Regions from separate parts of the Yersinia sp. SCPM-O-B-9106 (C-191) genome, predicted to be linked through region 1. Evidence: predicted binding sites of a transcription regulator. Region 1 holds the regulator's gene; each other region holds the start of a gene.

Region 1 (3,888 bases):
AGCGACCAGATTGGCCTCCGCCATCAGGCAAGCCCCAAAACGGCCATTTTGCACCCGATCAGAGGGGCAACCGACATTAAGATTTATTTCATTATACCCACGAAGCTCTGCCTGTTTGGCACAATGCGCTAAGGCCTGCGGATCACTGCCACCCAGCTGTAATGCCACGGGATGGTCTTGCTCACTATAAGCCAGATAATCCCCTTTGCCGTGGATAATGGCACCGGTGGTCACCATTTCGGTGTACAACAAAGTCTGTTTAGTTAACAAGCGATGGAAATAACGGCAATGGCGATCTGTCCAGTCGAGCATCGGCGCGACGGAAAAACGTTGCAGGGGATAACTTGGCTTTTCGGCCTGAGTGCTGGAAAAAGTCTGAGCTTCGTGCATTTACTGTGGTTTCATCGGTTATGACTGCATCAATTGCCCATTGATATTACTTATTGAGCAAACTAAACAATGGGAAGGAATCAGGGATTATAACATAGAACTTTACGATGACTGCCTGAGTGATAGTTGTAGCGCAAAGAGTGAAAATTTGCCGCTAACTGCTGCGACTTGCCAAAATTTTGACACTCCGTGGCTCCTCGTTTTTTCATCTATCGGCGATTATCAGTAAATATGATAAAATCGATACTATTCGAATGCTGCGGGATGTATATGATGAACCCTATCAATCAGGAAAAGCTGCTTGCCCAGGCGGAGAGCCTGTGCCAACAACGTAACGTCCGGCTGACACCGCAACGTCTTGAAGTATTACGATTAATGGCACAGCAGCCCGGTGCAATCAGCGCTTATGACCTGTTAGATCTGCTGCGTATTTCTGAGCCGCAAGCAAAACCACCCACAGTTTATCGCGCTTTGGATTTCTTGTTGGAACAAGGGTTTATTCACCGCGTAGAATCAGCGAACAGCTATGTGTTGTGTCATCATTTTGAAGAACCAACTCATACTTCTGCGCTTTTCATCTGCGATCGCTGCAAGATTGTGACAGAACGCACCACAGTCGGCATCGAAGAAGCCTTGGCGCTGTTAGCAAAACAGTCGGGTTTTACCCTACGTCATAGTGTGGTTGAGGCTCATGGTTTATGTGCGGAATGTGGAGAAGTTGAAGCCTGTGAAAGTCATGAACATTGTGACCACGACCATTCTATTGTGACGAAAAAGAAATAACCTTCTGGTGATAAAATCAAACTGTCGCTAGAAAGGCGGCAGTTTCGAAGGGAACCCACTTATAAAAAATTTACCGCCTATATCCAATATAATGGATGCGGTTCATCATATATAGAATAGGTGGGAAATAATAAAATATAAGTAAGACACTTCCTTGTGTCCATATCGATATAAATACAGGAGTAGCAGAACATCCTCATTAAAAAAATCATCACTCTACGATGCAATAGAAATTAACACTCTACTAATAGAATGTGCCATTTAATAAAATGCATTCTGAAAAATGAGAGCCACGATAGATTTATATCAATATCAGTTTAAATCCATTTAACGCTGTTACCAGCGATATTTACTGTGGTCTTCCCAGGCTTTAACTTCTTTCTCGGCTTGCTCTTTCTGATAGCCGTATTTCTCCTGGATTTTACCCACCAACTGGTCACGCTTACCTTCAATGACGGTCAGGTCATCATCAGTCAGCTTGCCCCAATTCTCTTTAACTTTACCTTTAAACTGCTTCCAGTTACCGTCGACTTGATCTTTATTCATAATATCTCCGTTACCTTAAGATTCGTCAGTTTATTTAATTCAACACGGTAAGTATATTTACTCCCTAAAAACAAATTTAATTTAAATGAGTTATTCACAGTCATAATTTAAATTAAATATTGTTGCTTCGCTTACCGTATGAATAACTATAGCAAAGGATACTGACAATCAAAGTAAGATTAATATTAATCACTGTCACCATGGCAATAAACAGGAAATAAAAACTCGTAATTTTCAGTTAAAACAGCAATTAATAAGTTATTATCAGAATATTCTCAAACTAGATTGAGTTAAGTATTAGAGGAATTAAATGCTTTATATACCCTTCCATTGAAGGGTATATAAATAAACGTTAAAATCAGATCCAGTCGCCATTGCGGATGACACCAACAGCCAAACCTTCAATAGTGAAACTTTGCTCACGCAGATCGACAACAATCGGCTGAAACTCACTATTTTCTGGGAGAAGTTGTACGATATTACCTTGTTTTTTCAAACGTTTTACCGTCACTTCATCATCAATTCGCGCAACAACCACTTGCCCATTACGCACATCTTGAGTCTTATGTACCGCCAATAAGTCACCGTCCAGAATACCGATATCTCTCATCGACATCCCATTAACCCGCAGCAAAAAATCTGCACTCGGCTTAAACATGGAAGGATCAACTTTGTAATGCCCTTCGATATGTTGTTGGGCTAACAGCGGCTCACCTGCGGCAACCCGACCAATCAGTGGCAGGCCATCTTCTTCTTCCATCAATAAACGGATACCACGGGAAGCGCCGGAGACAATCTCAATAACGCCCTTACGGGCCAGTGCTTTTAAATGCTCTTCAGCGGCGTTAGGAGAGCGAAACCCCAGACGCTGCGCAATTTCGGCACGGGTCGGTGGCATACCTGTTTGCGCTAGGTGGTCGCGCACCAGGTCATAAACCTCTTGCTGTCTGGTAGTAAGTGCTTTCATTCCGCCCCCTGTTTGTTTATACAGTCTTGCTGTGAGTATATACAGGTAAGCAGGTATTGGGAACCAAAGAGTGAATAAAAACAGGGATTAATCACTGTTTACATCAACAGCATTGATTAACCAGCATGTTGCCAAAGCACAGTTATCCATATAAATAGCGCCAACAAGATGGCCAGAGACACGGCGGCAGAGCCCATATCTTTAGCCCGGCCTGATAGTTCGTGGAATTCACTGCCGATGCGGTCCACCACGGCTTCGATGGCACTATTAATGATTTCGATAATAATCACTAAAACAACACTGCCAATCAATAAAATCCGTGTGATTGCATCTACATCCAGCCAGAAGGCCAGTATGATAGCGAGTATGGCGGCCACCATTTCTTGCCGAAATGCGGCTTCATTTTTCCAAGCTGCGGTTAAGCCTTTAACAGAATAACCCGCTGCTTTATAGATTCGGATTAACCCTGTTGATTGGTTCGCCATATTTTATTGCCTTTATCTTAAGTTAATGATGATTTTTGCCGTTTTCTGTTGTCTCATCACCACAGATCTCAAAACCACTTTCTGGTATCCTTGCGACGAATTGCTAACAAGAGGCTTCATGTAGTTATGTCAGGTTGGCGTAAAATATATTATAAGTTGTTGAATTTACCACTTAAACTGTTGGTAAAAAGCAAGGTTATTCCGGCAGATCCTGTGACTGAGTTAGGGTTAGACCCGTCTCGTCCTATTCTGTACGTTTTACCTTACAATTCTAAGGCTGATTTGCTGACTTTGCGAGCGCAATGTCAGGCGCAGGATCTGCCCGACCCATTGATTCCATTGGAAATCGATGGCGTGAGCCTTCCCAGCCATGTCTTTATCGATAACGGCCCGCGGGTGTTTCGCTATTACGCCCCGAAACAGGAGTCGGTCAAGCTATTCCACGATTATCTGGATCTGCATCGCAATAATCCGGAGCTGGATATCCAAATGCTGCCGGTCTCGGTGATGTTTGGCCGCTCTCCGGGGCGTGAAGGCCATGGTACGCCACATCTGCGCGTGCTAAACGGCGTGCAGAAATTCTTTGCTGTATTGTGGCTGGGCCGCGATAGTTTTGTGCGCTTTTCGACCACGGTATCACTGCGTCGAATGGCCAGTGAGCATGGTACCGATAAAACCATCGCCCATAAATTGGCACGCGTAGCGCGAATGCATTTC
Region 2 (3,888 bases), 730 kb from region 1:
AACTGGCGCAAGCGGGTTTGATGGATTTAAAGAATGCCCAGACCGTGGTTGCTAATAATCTGGGCGTCGCCCGCTCTACTGTTTATACCTATCTCCCTACTGAAGGAAGTTGAAGATGGCCCCATTAGTCATCAGTTATGACGATATTATCCAAGCACATCAGCGGATTGCAGGTTTTGCACTTAAAACCCCAGTATTGACTTCCTCCACCGCCAATGAGCAGACCGGTGCGCAGTTGTTTTTTAAATGCGAAAATTTCCAGCATATGGGGGCGTTTAAATTCCGTGGCGCTTATAACGCGTTAGTGAAATTATCGCCGGAACAGCAAGCAAAAGGGGTTATTGCTTTCTCGTCGGGGAATCATGCGCAGGCTATTGCTTTGTCTGCGCGTAAATTAGGTATTCGCGCGGTTATTGTCATGCCTAAAGATGCGCCAGCAGCTAAAATCGCGGCGACACGAGGTTATGGCGGCGAAGTGGTGCTATATGACCGCTATCTTGAAGACCGTGAAGCCATTAGCCGTAAACTGGCACAAGAGCAGGGGCTAAGCTTGATTCCACCTTATGACCATCCGGATGTGATGGCCGGGCAGGGGACGGCGGCAAAAGAATTATTTGAAGAAGTGGGCGAGCTGGATGTGCTGCTGGTGCCATTGGGCGGCGGCGGGTTGTTGTCCGGCTGTGCCACGGTGGCCAAAGCGCTCTATCCCAATTGCCAGGTATTTGGGGTGGAACCCGCCGCCGGTAATGATGGGCAGCAGAGTTTCCGCAGCGGAAAAATTGTTAAAATTGACACGCCAGTGACTATTGCGGACGGCGCGCAAACTCAGGCTTTGGGTCACTATACTTTCCCGGTTATTCAGGAGCGGGTTGATAATATTCTGACTGCCAGCGATGACCAATTGATCTCGACAATGAAGTTTTTCGCCAGCCGAATGAAGATTGTGGTTGAACCCACCGGCTGCTTAGGGGCGGCTGTCGCTTTTGGTGATGAGCTGGATTTACGTGGTAAACGAGTCGGGGTGATTATTTCGGGCGGCAATGTCGATTTAGCGCGTTTGGCCCACTTTATTGATAAGTCTTGATGATGTCCGAGCCTATCTTAATAAATTCAACATCGGGCCTGCCGCCAGCAGGCCATTATAGCCATGCTGTCTGCGCGGGCGGTATGGTCTATCTTTCTGGCCAACTGCCCGTCACGGCGCAGGGCGTGGCATTATCAAACCAACCTTTTGATATTCAGGTTATGCAGGTTTTTGCCAATATTGAGGGGATACTCGCGGACTGCCATTGCAGTGTAAATAGCTTGGTTCAGGTGCGAGTTTATCTGTGTGATATTGCCCTATGGCCACATTTCAATGCGCTTTATGCTGATTGGTTAGGGCCACACAAACCGGCTCGTTGCGTGGTGCCAGTGCCCATTTTACATCATGATTTGGCCTTGGAAATTGAAGCGGTTGCTCTGCTTCCAGGCTAGTTTTTCGCTATCACGAAATTTGCGTGGTCAGGATCTCGGTTAATCTTGAATTTCTCCGATTTAACTGTATTCTTATACAGTGGTTTTGGCGGGGGATAAACATGCGGAAAATTATTCATGTCGATATGGATTGCTTCTTCGCGGCTGTTGAAATGCGCGATGACCCCAGTTTGCGTGATATTCCTATTGCGATTGGCGGTAGTCAGGACAGGCGCGGTGTCATTAGCACCGCCAATTATCCTGCTCGACGTTATGGGGTTCGCAGCGCGATGCCGACCGCTATGGCGCTGAAACTCTGCCCACAACTGAAAGTGATCCCCGGTCGAATGGCGGCATATAAAGAAGCGTCGCTACATATCCGTGAGATTTTTGCGCGCTACACCCCTTTGATTGAGCCACTTTCATTGGATGAAGCCTATTTGGATGTCTCTGATTGTCTGGCATGCAGTGGTTCTGCCACATTAATTGCACAAGAAATCCGCCAGTCTATTGCTATGGAGCTTAATCTAACTGCATCTGCGGGCATTGCTCCCATCAAATTTTTAGCCAAGATCGCGTCTGATTTAAATAAACCCAATGGTCAGTATGTGATAACCCCAGATAAAATATTGCCTTTCTTGTCTGACTTGCCGCTGAGTAAAATTCCGGGTGTGGGCAAAGTGACCGCGAAACGTCTGCAAGAGCTGGGGCTGATAACCTGTAGTGATGTACAAAACTATCCACAGGCTGAATTATTAAAGCGCTTTGGTAAGTTTGGTCATGTGCTATGGGAGCGCAGCCACGGTATTGATGAGCGCGAAGTTTCTCCCGACCGTTTGCGCAAATCAGTTGGGGTCGAGCGGACACTGGCTGAGGATATTCATGATTGGGAAAGCTGTGAGTTATTGATTGAAAAGCTTTATATTGAGCTGGAAACCCGTCTTCGCAAGGTTAGGCCGGATCTGCATATCGCCCGACAAGGGGTAAAATTAAAATTTCATGATTTTCAGCAAACTACACAAGAGCATGTTTGGCCGGAGCTGAATAAAGCGGATTTATTGCAAGTAGCGCGGGCAGCATGGAATGAGCGGCGGGCGGAGCGGGGGGTGCGTTTGGTGGGGTTACATGTCACTTTGCTGGATCCGCAACTCGAGCGGCAATTACTGTTGAGTTGGGAATAACTCTGACGAATAAAAAACGGCGGGCCTAAGCGCCGCCGTTAATCATATAAAACAAAACCGGGTTTCTTATGCGCGCTCAGGAATCGCTTTCAGCAGCGCAGTCAGTAATTGCCAATATTGACCCACACTTTCGATATGAACTTGTTCATCCGGTGAATGTGGCCCTGTCATAGTTGGCCCAATCGACACCATATCCATCTCTGGGTAAGGTTTTTTAAATAAACCACATTCCAGACCGGCATGGATAACCATGATATTGGGTGTTTTGTTAAACAATTTTTGGTAAGTTTCCCGCACCAATGCCATCACCGGTGAGGTTGGGTCAGGTTGCCAGCCAGGGTAGCCGCCTTTTGGCGAGGTTTCTGCGCCAGCCAACTGACCAATCGCAGTCAACATTCCCACCACGTAATCTTTGCCGCTGTCGATCAGAGAACGGATTAGGCAGATGATTTCTACTTCATTCTCATTCATGGTAACCACACCCACATTCAGTGAGGTTTCAACCACACCTTTTACTGCATCACTCATACGAATGACACCGTTTGGCGTGGCATTCAATAAGGCGATCAGGCGCTGCTGGGTGTCTTTTGTCAGAGCCTTAGCATTATCAATAGATAGCGGCTCAAGCAATACAGTCAGATTTTTTTCAACTGCGGCCAGCTCATTTTTCAAGGTTGCCAGATACTCCTGGCTCAGGTTTTTCAGCTGATCGACTTTATCTGCGGCAATCGCCAAGGTCACAGAACCTTCACGTGGGATAGCATTACGCAGCGTGCCGCCATTCAAATCCAATATCCGCAGGTCTAAATCTTTGGCCTGGTCGAACAGGAATCGGGCCAGCAGTTTATTGGCATTACCTAGCCCTAAATGGATATCAGCGCCTGAATGACCGCCTTTCAAACCTTTAATGGTCAACTTCAACGTCTGGTAACCGGCAGGAACCGCTTCGCGCTTTAGTGCTAAAGTGGTAATAAAATCAATACCACCGGCGCAACCCATATAGATTTCACCTTCCTGCTCGGAATCGGTATTAATCAGAATATCGGCTTTCAACCAGTTAGGTTGCAGACCAAATGCGCCATCCATACCGGCTTCTTCGGTCATGGTCAGCAGCACTTCAAGTGGGCCGTGTTCGACGCTATCGTCAGACAGCACCGCCAATGCGGAGGCCATACCAATGCCATTATCCGCACCTAATGTGGTGCCACGGGCTTTAACCCATTCACCGTCGATATAGGGTTGGATAGGGTCT
Region 3 (3,888 bases), 1.9 Mb from region 1:
TTCTCCATCGAGGCCGTAATTCTGTCACCATAAAGAATTGCTTTACCATTGAGGTTACGTGCTGCACGGCCAATGGTCTGGATTAAGGAGCGCTCGGAGCGCAGGAACCCCTCTTTATCAGCATCAAGGATAGCGACAAGAGAAACCTCCGGCATATCCAGCCCTTCTCGCAGTAAGTTGATCCCCACCAGCACATCAAACTCGCCCAGACGCAAATCGCGAATAATCTCTACGCGCTCAACGGTGTCAATATCCGAATGCAAGTAACGCACCCGCGCACCATGTTCTACCAGATACTCCGTTAAGTCTTCGGCCATCCGCTTAGTCAGCGTGGTCACCAGTACCCGCTCATTAATCGCCGCGCGGATGCGGATCTCTGACAGCAAATCATCCACTTGTGTTGCCACCGGGCGCACTTCAATCAATGGATCGAGCAAGCCGGTTGGGCGCACCACCTGTTCAATAATATCTCCACCGGATTTCTCCAGTTCGTATTTACCGGGAGTGGCAGAGACATAAATGGTTTGCGGCGCCAGCGCCTCAAACTCTTCAAAGCGCATTGGGCGGTTATCCAGTGCCGATGGCAGCCGGAAGCCATATTCCACCAAGGTTTCTTTCCGCGAACGGTCACCTTTGTACATGCCGCCGATTTGCGGGATGGTAACGTGGGATTCATCCACAATCAGCAAACCATCCGCCGGGAGGTAATCAAAGAGGGTTGGCGGCGCTTCACCTGGGCCACGACCAGAAAGATAGCGAGAATAGTTTTCAATGCCGGAGCAGTAGCCCAGTTCATTCATCATTTCGAGATCAAACTGAGTTCGCTGTGTAATCCGCTGTTCTTCAACCAATTTATTGTTGGCTAATAACACCTGACGCCGCTCAGCTAGCTCAATTTTGATGTCTTCCATCGCCTGTAAAATACGCTCCCTCGGGGTAACGTAGTGCGTTTTAGGATAGACAGTAAAACGGGGAACTTCATGCTGTAGTTGGCCGGTGAGCGGATCAAAAATGGACAGTCGCTCAACTTCTTCATCAAATAATTCAACCCGCACCGCCCACTCATCAGATTCCGCTGGGAAGATGTCGATAACCTCGCCACGCACCCGGAAAGTGCCGCGCTGAAACACTTGGTCATTGCGGCTATATTGCAATTCTGACAAGCGCCGTAAAATTGCGCGCTGATCAATTATCATGCCCTTGGTTAGATGCAGCATCATTTTCAGGTATAAGTCGGGATCACCCAAACCATAAATGGCGGAGACCGAGGCCACCACCACCACATCGCGTCGCTCCAGCAGGGCTTTAGTCGCTGACAGCCGCATTTGCTCAATATGCTCGTTTACCGAGGCATCTTTCTCAATAAAGGTATCAGAGCTTGGGACATAGGCTTCGGGCTGATAATAGTCATAGTAGGAGACGAAATATTCCACCGCATTATCGGGGAAAAACTCTTTCATCTCGCCATAAAGCTGTGCCGCCAAGGTTTTGTTGGGCGCTAATACCATAGTGGGCCGATTCAAATCAGCAATAACATTGGCAACCGTAAAGGTTTTGCCCGACCCCGTCACCCCCAACAGCGTCTGATGGGCCAGACCATTTTCCAGCCCCTCCTCCAGTTTACGGATGGCCTCAGGCTGATCACCCGCTGGCTTAAACTCAGAATGTAGTTTGAATAATTTACTCATGAATTTGCTACCCGCCGGAGAAATACACACTGTCAGGAGGCTAATTATGAAAGCCCCATAGATTTTTTCCACTGCTATGATACTGGATATAAAACCAGCTTCAAGCAGCAAAATGCCGAAATAGCTCTCAATGCGATATCCTTTGCATTGTTACAGTGACATGTTGCTAACATTTGCACCCTAAACGTATTTTATCCCCAGCCGTTCACATAAATACATTATTGATAGTCAATTGATTAAAGTTCATCCATATGTATGAACTATATTTTTGAGTGCTTGATTTTAATTAACTAATTGAAATTTAAATAAATTACAAAAAAGCCGAGAATCCGGACAACATGAGCGTAAGCCGCGTCCGCTCTCGCTTGCCATCAGTTTTCTATGGCTAATGCACAAGGTTATCCACAGGAATGGTGGATAACTCATTCAAGCCCATAAGGGCCGCGTGTTGGCGAAAAGCAAAGCTTAGCGATTTAATTGTGACAAACTGGCTTTTTTAGTGTTTTTTTTACATATTTATTTCACCGCATATTTCAATTAGTGCTAATAAATCTATTTGCTAATTCTATAATTTCAGCATCCTACGTGTACAAACTTAACAATCACCTGCGTGACTATATTTTTTGCACCATGTTATGCTTGATAGCACTGCTTAAGTGCAAAAAAATGCCACTCCCCTCCGATCCCTCCCACGGTTTGGGCTATTTGAGTATATCTTCGCGCGCCAAAACTATTTACAGCCCATTAACATACATATTTTAGCTCGCTTCAGCGCAACTTGGCCCAAGAGTTGCTTGATCTTGATAGAGAGATACTCACAACCACTCGTCAAAAAGATGGTTTTTATGCTGTGCTGCCGCTACCCAGTATGCAGATTTGCTGGTTAATCCTCACTAGCCGTTACAGAACACCGGGATACCTGTGAACAACTGAGACTGACTAAGGAGAAGCACTGATGCTGAGTTTAACCGCTGTAAATCAATACTATGGGCAGAATCATATCCTTTGGGATATCAATCTGGAGATTCCTCGCGGCCAATGTACCTGCCTAATTGGCCGCAACGGCGTAGGGAAAACCACGTTAATTAATTGCATCATGGGCCATCTGCCAATTAAAAGTGGCACCATGACCTGGCAGCCTAACCATGAACCACCACAGAATTTGCTACAGCATCCTGTCGAGGAGCGCACCGCGCTGGGTATCGGCTATGTTCCTCAAGGGCAACAGATATTTTCCCAAATGAGTGTCGAGGAGAATATGTTGATAGCCGTGTTGGCTGGCCGCCATCCATCGCGCCATATTCCGGGCTGGGTTTTTGAGTTGTTTCCCCAGCTATATGACAAACGCAGTCTGCGGGGTGGCGAACTGAGCCGCAATCAGCAGCAGCAGTTGGCTATTGCTCGTGCACTGGTGACCGAACCGGAGTTGCTTATCCTTGATGAGCCGGGCAGTGGTGTATTGCCGCCATTACGTGAAGAAATCGGTAATATATTGCACCAACTCAGCAGCAGCTTTGGCATGACAGTATTGTTAGTCGAGCATAGATTGCCGTTTATTCAACATGTTGCGGATAGATTCTGTCTGATGGCGGACGGCAGAAATGTGGCACAAGGGACATTAGATCAGTTGGATGAAAATATGATTATTGAGCATTTAGCCCGTTGATATGGCGCAGGCAAGCTCCGTCAGCAGCATATTGGTGCCAAAAGAAAAAGTGGGCTAATAACCGGTATTAGCCCTTTTCAATACCAACTAACTAAAAATGCGTATTTACCGCGCCACAGCCAGCAAACTTAAATCCAGATAGTCACCCAGATCAGAGCGCGTCGTCGCAGGATTATCAGCCAGATCATCCAAATGAGGAATCACGCCCAATAAGGGGGCGCTGATCATCTGTGTCAGTGTTGCCATGTATTCAGTTTGTCGCCGCCCCGCTGGGATCACTTCATTAGCGACCCAGCCCACCAGACTCAGCCCCGCCTGCTTAATAGCCAAAGCGGTCAACAATGCATGATTAATGCACCCCAATTTTATCCCAACAACCATAATCACCGGCAATCGTTCTTGTTGCACCCAATCAGCAAAAGTGGCTTGTGAAGAAAGTGGCGTAAACCAGCCACCCGCCCCCTCGACCAGTATCCAGTCAGCGGATTGCTCAAGCTGGCGCAACCCTTCAGATAACACAGACAAATGAATCTC
Region 4 (3,888 bases), 100 kb from region 1:
CAATGTATGCTTTCTTCGCAACGGCCTTGCCTGTCTGGATGTTGTTAACTCCTCGCGGTTATCTCTCCAGCTTTATGAAAATCGGTGTGTTCGGTGCACTGATTGTAGGGGTTGTGTTTATTAACCCTGAAATTCAATTCCCAGCAGTAACACAGTTTATCCATGGTGGTGGCCCCGTTCTGGCTGGCCCAGTCTGGCCGTTTATCTCGATTACTATTGCTTGTGGTGCTATCTCTGGTTTCCACGCCTTTATTGGTTCAGGCACTACACCAAAACAAATCGACAAATGGAGTGATATCTTACCTGTCGGTTTTGGTGCGATGTTGGCCGAATGTATGGTCGGGGTGATGGCCTTGATCGCTGCAACTTCTTTGCACCCTGCTGACTACTTCGCGATTAACTCTTCAGCCGAAGCCTGGAGTGTGCTCGGTATGGAAGTGGTTAACCTGCCAAAACTGAGCCAGGAAATTGGCTTAGATTTGTATGGCCGTACCGGTGGCGCTGTAACCCTAGCTGTGGGTATGACAGATATCTTCATTCGTGTGCCATGGTTTAGTAGTCTGGCCGCTTACTTCTTCCAGTTTGTTGTGATGTTTGAAGCTGTTTTCATCCTGACAGCAGTTGACTCAGGTACTCGTGTTGCTCGCTATTTGCTACAAGATTTCCTGGGCGATATCTGGGCTCCATTAAAACGCACTGATTGGTTACCGGGTACATTGGCGTGCAGCGTTATTGCTTGTGCGTTGTGGGGTTATCTCCTCAACTCTGGTGATATCAATTCGGTCTGGGCGTTGTTTGGTGTATCAAACCAGTTAATGGCTTCTGTTGGTTTAATCATTGGTGCCACTATCATCCTACGCTTGGCAACCAAGCGGGTTTATATGCTGACCTGTGTTATCCCACTGGCTTATCTGTTTGTTACCGTCAACTATGCTGGCTACTGGATGATCACCCATGTGTACTTCAACTCAGCAGCGAAAGGTTACAATCTGTTCAATGGCATCATCTCAATCATCATGATGACACTGGGCGTAATTATCTTGATATCAGCACTGAAAAAATGGCGTGAGCTGTGGATTCGCAGATCAGCCGAAATGGCTGGCAATAAGGCGGTTACTGCCAACGCTTGATATCACAAGTTAATAGCTTTAGTCCTAATGAACGGTCGGAATCTTCTGGCCGTTTATTTTTTGTTAAGCAAAAATGTCGACACATTGGGTATGCTAGTGGCTACTTTATTGATAACAGGAAAATGCCTGTGACCTTAAATGACGTCATTGCTATTGTTACTGATTTTGTTCGTGAACATGAAGCATGGGCAATACCTATCGTGTTTATCCTAGCTTTTGGTGAGTCGTTAGCCTTTCTTTCCTTACTGCTACCTGCAACGGTTATCTTGCTCGGATTAGGTGCATTAATCGGTGAAAGCGGGATTTCCTTCTGGCCGATTTGGGCTGCCGCTGTGGCGGGGGCTTTCTTTGGCGATTGGCTCTCCTATTGGATTGGTGATTATTACAAAGATCGCGTCGGTACCCTGTGGCCACTTTCCCGTAATCCCCAACTACTTGTCCGCGGGCACGCTTTTTTTGAGCGTTGGGGGTTCTTCGGTGCTTTTATTGGTCGTTTCTTTGGCCCATTACGCGCGGTTGTTCCTTTAGTTGCCGGAATTTGTGCTATGCCAAGGTTCTATTTCCAGTTAGCTAATATCACCTCTGCCATCATTTGGGCATTCGGTATTCTGGCTCCCGGTGCCTTTGGTATTCAGTGGCTTTCTCACTGGATTGATTAACTCTGTTTGAACCTAAAGTGGTATCCATATTTTGTGGTTGACAGTTTTAACGCATTTTTTTGTCGCAAAGTAAGTGGTTTTTTATCTGCTTGTTATTTATGCGTACAGCATCGCAAGATGGTATGTAACGGAAAAACACTCTGGACATCCATACAGTATCCCCTTACCTTGACTGACAATAGGTTAATGGGGAGATAACCGTGGATATCAGTTTATTTTATGGGCTGGGAGGCTGCCTAATTGGTGGGCTTATTGGTTGGCTGATTGCCAGTTTGTATCAGCAGCGCAATAAAGCACAGCAAGATATAGAGCGGCGGTTGCTGGAGCAGTCACTACAACAGTTTCAGCAAAATACCTTAGAATTACAGTCCCTTTTACAACGTAATGAACAGCAATTACGGCAAGGTGAATTAGAACAGCGTAATTTGCACAGCCAGTTAGCGGCAAATGCTGAAAAACTACAACAATTAGCTCATTGGCATAATGAATGTGAGCAGCTCAATCAAGAATTACGGGCTCAACGAGAGGTGAATAGCGCGCAAGAAGCTGAATTGCGAGAAGTCACTATCCGCTTGGAAGAAACACGGTTGAGCGCAGAAGAAAAGCAGCGTTTACTCCTAAATAGTGAGCAACGGCTAACCACACAGTTCGAAAATCTGGCAAATCGCATCTTTGAACAAACCGGTCGTCGTACGGACGAACAAAATAAGCACAGTCTGGATCGCTTACTATTACCTCTCCGAGAACAGCTAGATGGTTTTCGAAAGCAGGTTCAGGATAGCTTTGGGCAAGAGGCTCGGGAAAGGCATACTCTCACCCATGAAATCCGTAACTTACAACAACTCAATGCTCAAATGGCACGGGAAGCTCTAAATCTGACCAAGGCCCTTAAAGGGGATAATAAAACCCAGGGTAATTGGGGTGAAGTTGTTTTAGCTAAGGTGCTCGAAGCTTCAGGGTTACGTGAGGGGTATGAGTACCAAACCCAAGTTAGCGTAAAAATCGATGGTAATAGTCGTATGCAGCCGGATGTCATTGTGCGCTTACCACAGGGTAAAGATGTCGTTATCGATGCTAAAATGTCGTTAGTAGCTTATGAGCGCTATTTTAATAGTGAAGATGATATTGAGCGCGAAGCAGCATTAAATGAGCACTTATCATCATTGCGTGCCCATATCAGAATGTTGGGCCGTAAGGATTATCAGCAACTTCCTGGCTTACGTTCCCTCGACTATGTACTGATGTTTATTCCTGTTGAACCTGCATTTTTGGTCGCTATTGATCGCCAACCAGAATTGGTCAGCGAAGCATTACAGCACAATATTATGTTGGTTAGCCCAACAACACTGTTGGTGGCTTTACGAACTATTACTAACTTATGGCGCTACGAACACCAAAGCCAAAATGCACAACGTATTGCGGAGAGAGCAGCCAAACTCTATGACAAGTTACGCTTATTTGTTGATGATATGGAGTCTTTAGGGCAAAGCCTTGATAAAGCGCAATTAAGTTATCGTCAGGCAATGAACAAACTGTCGCAAGGCCGTGGTAACCTTATAGGGCAAGTTGAAAGTTTTCGTACTCTGGGGGTCGAGGTAAAACGACCTATTAGTCCAACACTAGCAGAGAAAGCTAGTATGGAAGATAAACCCGAGGGCAATTTAGCGCTATCTGATGATGCAGAGTCCAAAATGAATGATTCTGCACCGCTGAAGTATCAGGGCTAGTTGCATGTTCCCCTTCTGTATGATGTTGAGAAAACTGTGATTAAGCAGTTACCTTAATATCAAGTGAGATGGGGCTTTCATCGGAGTTCTGGTACACTTCCTCGAGAAATTGACTGAAAAGCAGGCACAGAAAATGGTAGATCAGGAGAAGGAAACCACTCATTTTGGTTTTCGCACCATAGCCAAAGAACAGAAAGAAGGCATGGTGGCAGAAGTTTTTCATTCCGTAGCTGCCAAATATGATCTGATGAATGACCTGATGTCGTTCGGCGTTCATCGTATTTGGAAGCGTTTTACCATTGATTGTAGCGGTGTTCGGCGCGGTCAACGGGTATTGGATCTAGCGGGTGGTACCGGAGATTTGACGGCTAA

What was found. Region 1 encodes LexA, which represses DNA repair genes until DNA is damaged. Its sites were predicted from a motif close to TNCTGTATGTACATACAGNA; they were not measured.
Region 2: a site for LexA is predicted at 1,539-1,558, ahead of dinB (DNA polymerase IV). Genes of this name have one in related genera too.
Region 3: a site for LexA is predicted at 1,769-1,788, ahead of uvrB (excinuclease ABC subunit UvrB). Genes of this name have one in related genera too.
Region 4: a site for LexA is predicted at 1,880-1,899, ahead of rmuC (DNA recombination protein RmuC). Genes of this name have one in related genera too.

The regions. Positions count from the first base shown of each region.
Region 1 is NZ_CP110791.1:3,985,077-3,988,964, forward strand. It holds gene dusA (tRNA dihydrouridine(20/20a) synthase DusA) at 1-390, opposite strand, end outside; gene zur (zinc uptake transcriptional repressor Zur) at 664-1,173, shown strand; gene OP863_RS18020 (CsbD family protein) at 1,510-1,719, opposite strand; gene lexA (transcriptional repressor LexA) at 2,078-2,686, opposite strand; gene OP863_RS18030 (diacylglycerol kinase) at 2,803-3,171, opposite strand; gene plsB (glycerol-3-phosphate 1-O-acyltransferase PlsB) at 3,298-3,888, shown strand, end outside.
Region 2 is NZ_CP110791.1:3,252,055-3,255,942, reverse strand. It holds gene OP863_RS14820 (helix-turn-helix transcriptional regulator) at 1-113, shown strand, start outside; gene OP863_RS14815 (threo-3-hydroxy-L-aspartate ammonia-lyase) at 116-1,084, shown strand; gene OP863_RS14810 (RidA family protein) at 1,084-1,476, shown strand; gene dinB (DNA polymerase IV) at 1,578-2,636, shown strand; gene pepD (beta-Ala-His dipeptidase) at 2,703-3,888, opposite strand, start outside.
Region 3 is NZ_CP110791.1:1,490,882-1,494,769, reverse strand. It holds gene uvrB (excinuclease ABC subunit UvrB) at 1-1,688, opposite strand, end outside; gene OP863_RS06860 (ABC transporter ATP-binding protein) at 2,644-3,354, shown strand; gene bioD (dethiobiotin synthase) at 3,460-3,888, opposite strand, start outside.
Region 4 is NZ_CP110791.1:4,089,474-4,093,361, reverse strand. It holds gene OP863_RS18460 (carbon starvation protein A) at 1-1,130, shown strand, start outside; gene OP863_RS18455 (DedA family protein) at 1,259-1,789, shown strand; gene rmuC (DNA recombination protein RmuC) at 1,990-3,516, shown strand; gene ubiE (bifunctional demethylmenaquinone methyltransferase/2-methoxy-6-polyprenyl-1,4-benzoquinol methylase UbiE) at 3,650-3,888, shown strand, end outside.